DNA from 3 places in the Selenomonas oralis genome. Region 2 is predicted to be linked to each of the others. Evidence: riboswitches for the same ligand, from Rfam matches in the RefSeq annotation. Region 2 holds a riboswitch; each other region holds the start of a gene.
The links. A riboswitch is a leader RNA that binds a small molecule or an ion and turns the genes downstream of it on or off. The one in region 2 is predicted to bind cobalamin.
Positions count from the first base shown of each region.

Region 1: linked by a shared signal. The riboswitch ahead of nikB (nickel ABC transporter permease) and the one ahead of ACRTGH_RS12090 (ABC transporter substrate-binding protein) in region 2 are both predicted to bind cobalamin.
Region 3: linked by a shared signal. The riboswitch ahead of ACRTGH_RS11365 (methylmalonyl-CoA mutase family protein) and the one ahead of ACRTGH_RS12090 (ABC transporter substrate-binding protein) in region 2 are both predicted to bind cobalamin.

Region 1 covers NZ_CP194411.1:2,331,524-2,334,616, forward strand. The annotation lists gene nikC (nickel transporter permease) at 1-577, opposite strand, end outside; gene nikB (nickel ABC transporter permease) at 574-1,518, opposite strand; cobalamin riboswitch at 1,755-2,004, opposite strand; gene ACRTGH_RS11040 (lysylphosphatidylglycerol synthase transmembrane domain-containing protein) at 2,115-3,093, opposite strand, start outside.
Region 2 covers NZ_CP194411.1:2,572,858-2,575,950, forward strand. The annotation lists gene uraA (uracil permease) at 1-718, shown strand, start outside; cobalamin riboswitch at 1,211-1,394, shown strand; gene ACRTGH_RS12090 (ABC transporter substrate-binding protein) at 1,727-2,890, shown strand; gene ACRTGH_RS12095 (class I SAM-dependent methyltransferase) at 2,907-3,093, shown strand, end outside.
Region 3 covers NZ_CP194411.1:2,410,427-2,413,519, forward strand. The annotation lists gene ACRTGH_RS11365 (methylmalonyl-CoA mutase family protein) at 1-1,261, opposite strand, end outside; cobalamin riboswitch at 1,508-1,681, opposite strand; gene ACRTGH_RS11370 (hypothetical protein) at 1,811-2,074, shown strand; gene ACRTGH_RS11375 (type I glutamate--ammonia ligase) at 2,145-3,093, opposite strand, start outside.

The DNA of each region.
Region 1 (3,093 bases), 240 kb from region 2:
CCGTCACCAGTATGATGGAAAGGATATTGGGCGCGATATGGCGGAAAAACATCTGCACGGGACGCGTGCCGTTCGTCACAGCCGCCGCGATATAATCCTGCTGGCGCACCTTCAGCGTCATGCTGCGCGCCAGGCGTGCATACTTCGTCCAACCGACGGCGACAAGGGCGAGGATGGCATTGACCACGCTGCCGCCCATCATGCCCGCAATGGCGATCGCCAGCACGATGCCCGGAAAGGCGAGGAACATATCGGCAAAGCGCATGATGATCGTATCCACCTTGCCGCCGACATAGCCGGCAACGACGCCGATGGCAGAGCCGATGCCGGCGATGAGGATGACGACCGTCAAAGACATGAACACCGATATGCGCGCGCCGTAAATCACGCGCGTAAAGAGATCGCGCCCGAGTTTATCCGTTCCGAACCAATGCTCGGCGGAAGGCGGCAGAAATGCCTGCTGCATCGACGACTCATAGGGATCCTGCGTCAAGATGAAGGGCGCGAGAAGCGCTGTGAGGAAGATCAACCCTGCCAATATGGAATAGAAGCGCAGGAGCTTTGCGTCCTTGCTCATGATTTCGCCCCCTTCTTCAGGCGCGGATCAAGATATACATAGGACAGATCCACAAGGAAGTTGACCACCATGTAGAAGATGGCTGTCCAGAGAACGAATCCCTCCAACAACGGATAGTCTCGCATCTCGATCGCCCGCACCGCCAGGCGGCCTATGCCGGGCCAGCCGAAGACGATCTCGACGATCGCCACACCGCCCAAGAGCCAGCCTAGAGCCAAACCGAAGAGCGTGATGAGCGGCAAAAACGCATTGGGCAGCACATGGCGCCACAGAATGCGCTGCATGGACAGACCGCGAGCCTTGGCGCCGATGACGTAATCCTGACTGAACTCTTCGAGCACGGCGGTACGCACCTGCCTCGTATACTTGGAAGACAGGAGGATCGCCAGGGTTGCAGACGGAAGAATCAGCCCTTCCAGAGTGACCTCGCCGCCCGAAATCGGGAACAGTCCCAATTTCAAACCGAAGACAAAGAGAAGCAGCAAGCCGACCCAGAAGCTTGGCATCGAAACGCCGAGAAAGGACACGCCGCGAATCAAATAATCCGGCCAACGGTTGCGATATAAAGCTGCGATGACTCCGCAAGGCACAGAAACGACGAGCATCATCAAGGTTGCTGTTCCTGCCAAAAGCAGCGTGCCGAGAAGATTCTGCTCAAGCTTTTCAGCAACCGGCATCTTGGCGGAATAGCTCATGCCCATATCGCCATGCAGCAAGCCGGAAAGCCAGTGCAGATACTGCTCATGGAAGGGACGGTCAAGCCCCAATTCGTGACGTGTCTTTTCGATAGTTTCCTGCGACACCATCGTATCGCCGGTCTCCAGGATCATCTCTACAGGATCACCGGGAGCGAGATACGTCAGACCGAATGTCAAGAATGTAACGCCCAAAAGCGTGATGAGCATCTGACACAGGCGACGTATCAAATCTTTTCCTTTCAATGCAATACCTCATCTCCTTACAAAATCAAAAATTACTCCTGCAAAATCCTCCCGAAATCTCAGCGAAGGATTTTTATTCAGAAACGCAGATCTTGCGGCGTTTCCATAAGAAAACCGCATGTCCATCGACCAACGACAGGACATGCGGTGCTTCCCACAAAGCGCGGAATACCAAGGACATATTCCCCCATCGGAATACGCCTTGGCATCCATCTCCCCATCTCTCGTAAGTCAAGCAATGAATCTTATCATAAGCAGGCTTTCTGGCTCTCGGATCATCGTTTGTTTCCGTCTTCCCGGGTTTTCCCCAGTGACATGTCAGGAAGTGCCGATGCATTCAGCACTTTCATCAGAAACAGCGATTTCAGCGCTTCCCATGGAAACAAATTCCCCGATTACAGCTGCGGGACAGCATGGGTCTTTCACCCATTTTCCTCTCATCGCTCGCCGATATAGGTCGGCGACACTTATGACGTACCGTATGAAGTTTTATATTACTGAAAGTAATTATACATCATATAAAAGTGTGTAGCAAGAAAAAGATACAAGATTTTCTTTGGAAACAACTATTTTGATTTGCAAGAATTACCTTATTTTTAATGTTCTAATTGACGATTGAGGAAATCCCGACCAAAAATCTTCAGCGTATAATAAAGTCCTATGAAAAACGGGATATACTCCGCAATAAGACGCCAGCAAACGGCAAGAATACCAACGGTACCTGCCGGAACGGAATCAGCGAAAAGAAAGACAAAGCCTCCTTCAGCAATTCCTGAGCCGCCTGGGGTAGGTGTGAAATAGAGCAGCATATTAAGAAAAATCATGCGACCCATGACAGTATACCAATCGGCATCCGTCACGCCAAGTCCAAGGAGAAGACACGGTACAATCGCATAGATAAATATGAGACTGAGTCCCGATTCAAAAAAAATGCGTATCATACTTTTAGGCGACGATGCAAGAAGATGTACACCGGTCTTAATGTCGCGATAAAATGCCATAATTTTTTTTCTGCGTTCGTCCTTTGCATGTTTTGTGAAGCGCAGTACAACATAATCGAGGACATTCGTACGAGCTGCCGCAACAATCAGCATGATAACGATAAAAGCCGCAATGGAAATCAACATCAATGTATGGTTATCAATCCCTGGCAAAATACCTGTATCATGGAGAAAAATGAACGGCATACAACAAATAAGAAAGAGAATCGAAACCAGTGTCCGCACAATGACAAGCACTGTCGCTTTGCCTGCGGGAATTCCCGCATGACGCAAAAACATGAGTTGGGCGACTGCCCCTCCCGTTGCGCCAGGTGTCAAAAGCGCAAGAAAGTAGTTACCAAAAACAACTTGTACGGCCTGGGACAGCGTAATTTTTTCATCTGAAATTTTCACAAGATGCATGAGACGCGTACCGTCAAGCGTCAGCCCAAGTCCCACACAGATAAGCGCAAGTACAATCGACCAAGGTTTAAACGCCGTAAGGTTTGTAAGCGTATTGATATCAACAGTGGAATAGATAACCGCACCAGAGATAATGAAAACAAGCAAAAGCGGCAAAACAAAGCGCTTGCAG
Region 2 (3,093 bases):
CCCCATCCTCATCGGCGTCGTTTCCGGCTACGCCATCGCCTTTGCCGCAGGCCTCGTCGATCTCTCCTCCGTGGAAAGCGCCCCTTGGTTCGCCATTCCGACCATCTACACGCCAAAATTCGAACTCGGCGCCATCCTCATCATCCTTCCCGCCTCTATCGTCGTCATCGTGGAACACATCGGCCATCTCATCGTGACAAACAACATTGTCGGGCGCAATCTCACAAAGGATCCGGGGCTCGACCGCTCCCTCCTCGGCAACGGCATATCAACGATCTTCTCCGGTTTCTTCGGTTCGACGCCGAACACAACCTACGGGGAAAACATCGGCGTCCTGGCCATCACGAAAGTCTACTCGACCTGGGTCATCGGCGGTGCCGCCGTTTTCGCCGTCGCGCTCTCCTGCCTAGGCAAGCTGGCCGCACTCATCCAGAGTATCCCCACGCCCGTCATGGGCGGCGTTTCCATGCTGCTTTTCGGCGTCATCGCCGCCTCAGGCATACGCATCCTCGTCGAATCCAAAGTGGATTACAGCAAGCCGGCGAACCTCCTCTTGACCTCCATCGTCATGGGCATCGGCGTATCAACCGCAAGCCTGTCCATCGGCACAGTGACGCTCAAGGGCATGTCGCTCGCGACCATCATCGCCGTCGTTCTCTCGCTTTCCTTCCGCCTCATCTACGCCCTGCGCCGCAAAAAGGATGCGGGCAGGAAATGACCTCTGTAAAAAAATTCCTCTGCTTCGTTTCCGCAAAGGCAGATTCCTTCGCATGCAAAATCGCCATGGTATTCATCCTTCCTCCGCTCAACCGCGATGCCATAAGCCGCGATGCCATAAGCCGCGATGCCATAGAACAAGCCTGTTTGTGCTTCATGCTCACGGCACGATCCCACCGGATGTTTTTAGTTGGTGCTTAAAAGCATACCAAACGAACGCCGCTCATGCTGTTTTATTTTCTGCAGAAATGGATTTTTTGAAGCTCACAGCGGATTATGTATTGCAGCATCCAAGTCCAGCAAAACATCTATAATCCTCGCCTGCGATACTCATTGACAGTTAACTGCCTTTATGCTACCATAAAAAAGAATTATATAGTTGGATTAGGTGTCATGGAACATCACAGATAAAACAACGCCCTCTGCTGCAGCGTTTTTCTTTCAGCAAAGAAACGAGCTGCACAAAGCGGAAGAAGCCTGCTGCAGCAAGCACGAAATTTATCGACGATGCCATGGCTTAATAGGGAATTTGGTATATGCCAAAGCGGTCACGCCACTGTAACAGGGAGCAAATCTGCAGGAAGATACGAAAGATCTTCAGTCACTGGGAAAATCCCCCGGGAAGGCGCAGAGGAGCTATGAACTGGAGCCAGGAGAACTGCCTAATCGACAATCACCGCTTGACCTGCGAGCGACGGGGACGGGGATTTTGCAAAAAGCATAGGCAGATGCTATGTCCGAACATCTCGGATGCAGATCCTTACACCCCCCGCCAGTCGGTCTGTGTCCCTTGGGCTTGACCGATTGGCGGGGGTGTAAGGACGGTGCACAATGCCCATGAAGTGGGTATGGGTGCGTGTAGTTTCCCGGCCAAATGCTGCAAAAGCAAAGCCTCCTTTCCGTTCCATGCGGAAAGGAGGTTTTTTATGGCTTGATTGCCGTAAGCGAATTTTCCCGTTTATTTTATTGATGTATTCCATGATTTGTATCAGCAAATGAGGTGCCATTTATGTTTCAAACAAAAAAGTATGCACTCGCGATCATCTTTTTGTTGCTGACCAGCATGATTTTCACAGCCTGCGGCGGAGCGCAAAAAGAGGCCGAAGAAAACAGTGCGAACACAAAACCGATTGAAATCACGGATGTCTCCGGACAGACGATCACCTTGAAAAAACCTGCGAAGCGAGTAGTAGTGCAGTGGAGCGGCTCAGGCGGCGCGTTTATCACGATGGCGGCACTAGCAGGGAAAGACATTACCAATCTCATCGTCGGCATTGACCCTTCACTGAAAGAATATCGTGCCGACATGTGGAACCAATTCAAAAAGGATCTTCCTGAATTGGAAAAAATTCCTACCATCGGTTCCGTGAGCGAAAAATCTTTCGATACGGAAAAAGTTCTCTCCTTGAACCCGGATGTCATCTTCATTCCTATGGATATGAAAGCGCAGTACGACGCAGATGTGAAGCCCAAAATCGATGCAGCCGGGATTCCGACCATTTATATTGACTACCATGCGGAAAAACTTGAAAGCCACCAGCGTTCCATTGAAGCCATCGGCAAAGCGCTGGGAAAAGAGGAGCGCGCAGAAGAAATCAAACAATTTTACACGGAGCATCTGACCAATGTCATCAACCGTGTTCAAAAACTCAGCAAACCCAAGCCGACCGTGTATATAGAAACAGGCATGGAAGGTCCGGAAGCCTTTGGCTACGCCTATAACAGCAATTATTCCTGGGGCGCCATGGCGACGTTATGCGGCGGCGACATCATCACCAAAGATGTAATCGCCACTGCAGGACCGGTCAATCCTGAATTTGTCTTGGAAAAGGATCCCGAGATCATTATGATCATGGGCTCCTATTGGCCTAAGAAACCGACCTCCATGCGCCTCGGCTTTGAGACGGATGAAGCGCATTCCCAGCAGCTCTTGAAAGCGTTCACGCAGCGCGAGGGCTGGAGTAATCTGAAAGCCGTCAAGAACCACCAGGTCTATTCGGTGCATCACGGCTTGGCCCGCGAGGTCTATGACTGCGCCGTGTTCGAGTATCTCGCAAAGACGTATTACCCCGAGGAATTTAAGGATGTCGACCCGGAAGGAACACTCAAGGAATTCTACGAAAAATTCCTGCCGTTCTCTTACGGCGGCATATGGTTCATGCACTTGAACTAAAGAAAGGGTTTTCACGATGGATGGACATCAAGAAACAAATTTTGCATTTTGGAATGCTCGATGGAAACAAAACTATGTCGAACGAGAACAGCGCATACGCGCAAACCCGCAGTTGGATTATTGGGACAAGCGTGCGCGGGATTTTTCCTTGATGCGTAAGAGCAACGATTATGATTTCGGCAGAAAAGTCTATGCCTCCCTGC
Region 3 (3,093 bases), 160 kb from region 2:
CAATCGGCTGCATCAAACCGAACTCTTCCTGCAGCATGACCTGCACGTTGCGCGCGATGCGACGCGAGAATTCATCGCCCTTGCGGATCGGCTCATCGAACGGAGCGTTCTCGAAGGAATCAAGTCCGCCGACGACGCCCGAGAAAATTTCCGTCGTATTGCGCAGCATGTTGACATAAGGATCGTAAACCGTCTTGAAAAACAATGCGGGGCGCGCATGGATATGGATGCGCTGCGCTTCCTCGCCGCCGCCAAACGCCTTGACGATCTGCGCCCAGATCGGGCGAACCGCACGGAGTTTAGCAATCTGCAGGAAGAAGTTCGCGCCCATGGAGAAGCCGAACATCATCTGTTCCGCCGCCTCGTCCACCGTAAGCCCGCGCTCTATGAGAGCGCGCAGGTAAGCGACACCGACGGCAAGTGTCGAAGCAACCTCCTGCACATCATTGGCGCCGCCGCGCGAAACAGCATCGCTTCGCACCATGATCGTCCTGAGCTTCGGAGCATACTTCTTCACCCAAAAAGCCGCTTCCGCCATCTCATCATAAAGCTGCGGAAGTGCGGCATAGTTCTCGCCGCGCTGAATCATTTCACCCAGGGGATCCGCCCCTACGAAACCGCTGAGCTTGGCGAGATCGCCGCCGTCGGAATTGACAGACGCCGCGACGAGAGAAAGCATTGGCAAGGACGAAGCACCCGCATAGATATAGAGCGGATGATGGTCGAGCTTCAAGCCGTTAAGCGTCGTGTGCATATCCTCGACCGTCGTGATATTGCACCCTTCATCACCGATCTTTTCGGCATCCTTGGCATCCTTGTTGAGGAGCGTCGCCGAATCCAGACGGATGTTATAAATCGTCGATCCCTTGTCCACCTCGCGGCGCAGCAACTCGTTGTTTTCCTCAGGCAGCGTCTCGTCGCACGACTGCGCGATGCCCCAAGGCTGTTCAATGTAGCCGTTCGGACGCACGCCGCGAAGGAAGTTGTCCATACCCGGGAAGTCGGTTCTCGGCAAGATTCCGTCTGTCATCTTGTGCGTGTACATCGGCTCAAACGTAATGCCCTCATACGTTTTCGTAAACATCTTCTTCTCGAAGGGAGCCCCCTTCAACAACTCGACGCAAGCCTCTTTCCACTCCTCATACGTCGGCGGCTCAAATTCGTCGAGCGGAACATCGGGGAAACTCGTTTGTTGTTCGGCCTTCTTCAAGATGGCCTGCAGGTCAAGGTTCTCATCCTGACCCTTTGTTTCATTGCTCATACTTCCACAGCCTCCCTTAACAATGATACGGAACACAACAAAACCGCCCTGCGTTTAAAAGGCGGTTTCTGTGTTCCGGTCGACAGGCTTCATGTAGAGATGCTTCTGCACGTCGTTTCCAGTCAGAACATCTTCTTTCCAAATAAAAATCCGGTGCCAAAAGCGCCGGAGAGCCCGCCGTGTCCCAGTACGGCAAAATCCCCTACCCATCGCTCGCAGGTATTGGCACACCTCAATGGTACGCCAACGGTGATGTCAAAACAGGCAGTTCTCCTGGCTCAGATTCATCGTCCAATCATGCCTTCCCAGAGATTTCTCCAGTGGCGTTCTATGACGGACTCCTCTTACAGTGGCGGGACCGCTCCGGCTTCTACCGGATTCCCTATTAAGTCTTGCGACACCTGTCTCCAACAATATGTTGTTTTCATCTTTATATTAACTCTATTTATTGGGGATTGTCAATACTTCCGAAGTCTTTTACAATAAAAATATGAGTTGAACCCCGACCTTTTCCCAAGACTCTTCCAAATCATGCAAGGAGGCTATTCCATGATCAAAATTCATGGCGCCGTCATCATAGAACAAGGCGTGACCTTTGCCATAGTTGTCGTCAAACCCCACGTCACTCAGTACACGGCACGCGCCGTATCGTTCCGCAACGAGATCGCGCCCTTTTTCCGCAACTTGCCCATCATCCTGATGTCGCAGGATCGCGATGGAAAACCGCGCTATTACGGCAGAAAGGACATCGTCGATTTTTTGAAAACAGTGAAAATCGAGCAGATTCCTTGGAAGACATACCATATCTATTAAAAGACGCACCTGCCCCAACAAAAGAAAAAGCGCCTGTCTTGGCGCTTTTTCTTTTGTCATCAGCAAACCGTCAAATCATATTCTTCGTATAGGCATCGTAAAGAACTTTGAGCTCCTCAATCTTATCATACATCTCCACCTGCAGGCCAGAAGCGGCAGCGTAATCGCCCTCATTCAACGCCTTGATCAGAAGCGTGAAAAGTGATTTCTCATCAATGCTGTCTTTTGCGAGATAGGAACGGATTCCATTGATCTTGTTCCAGTTGTAGGAATCCTGATCCGTTACGAAATCCGTCTGCACCTCGCGCGCCTTGCGCACGATATCACGATTTTCAGGAATGATTCGGCTGATGAGCTCCGTTTTCCAGCGCAGGAGCGCGCCCGCCTTGAAAGCGTCGATAATCTGCTCACGAAGTGCACCGCCTGCTGTAATGGCCTCCACCTTCTCCGGGTGGTTCTCAAAGCCCTGCATATTTTCCCAGACCGTCGACGGCGGCGCACCGAAGAGGCGATCGCGTTCCCTTTCGGTATAATCCTCGAATACATCGATTTCGCTCCTGTAAGCGCGATTCTTTTCGAGATAGAACCCCTCCTCGCCTGCATCTTTGGACAATTCCGCCAGCAGGGCATCCGTCGTGCGGGAAACAGCCGCTTTCACCCCATCAAGAACAGCGGAATAGACAGCTGCCAGGACAAGGTATGTATTGGAATACGGATTGCAGGCGCGCAATTCGAAGCGCGTCGCATAAGGATTCGTCAAATCACGAATCAAACCCGCAAGTATCGTGCGGTTGCGTGAGGGAATCTCGGGTGTGTGGCCAAGGGATGTGACAATGCAGACCGGCGCCTCAAACCCCGGCTTCAAACGATTCAAAGAATCATTCGTCGCCGAGACAAACGGATTGATAACCTCGTAATTCTTCAAAAGCCCCATGATTGCGCCATAACCGACAGCACTGAGGAAGTCCTTTTTCATATCCTGCGGCGTAAAGAGATTATAGACCTTGCCGTCTTCCATA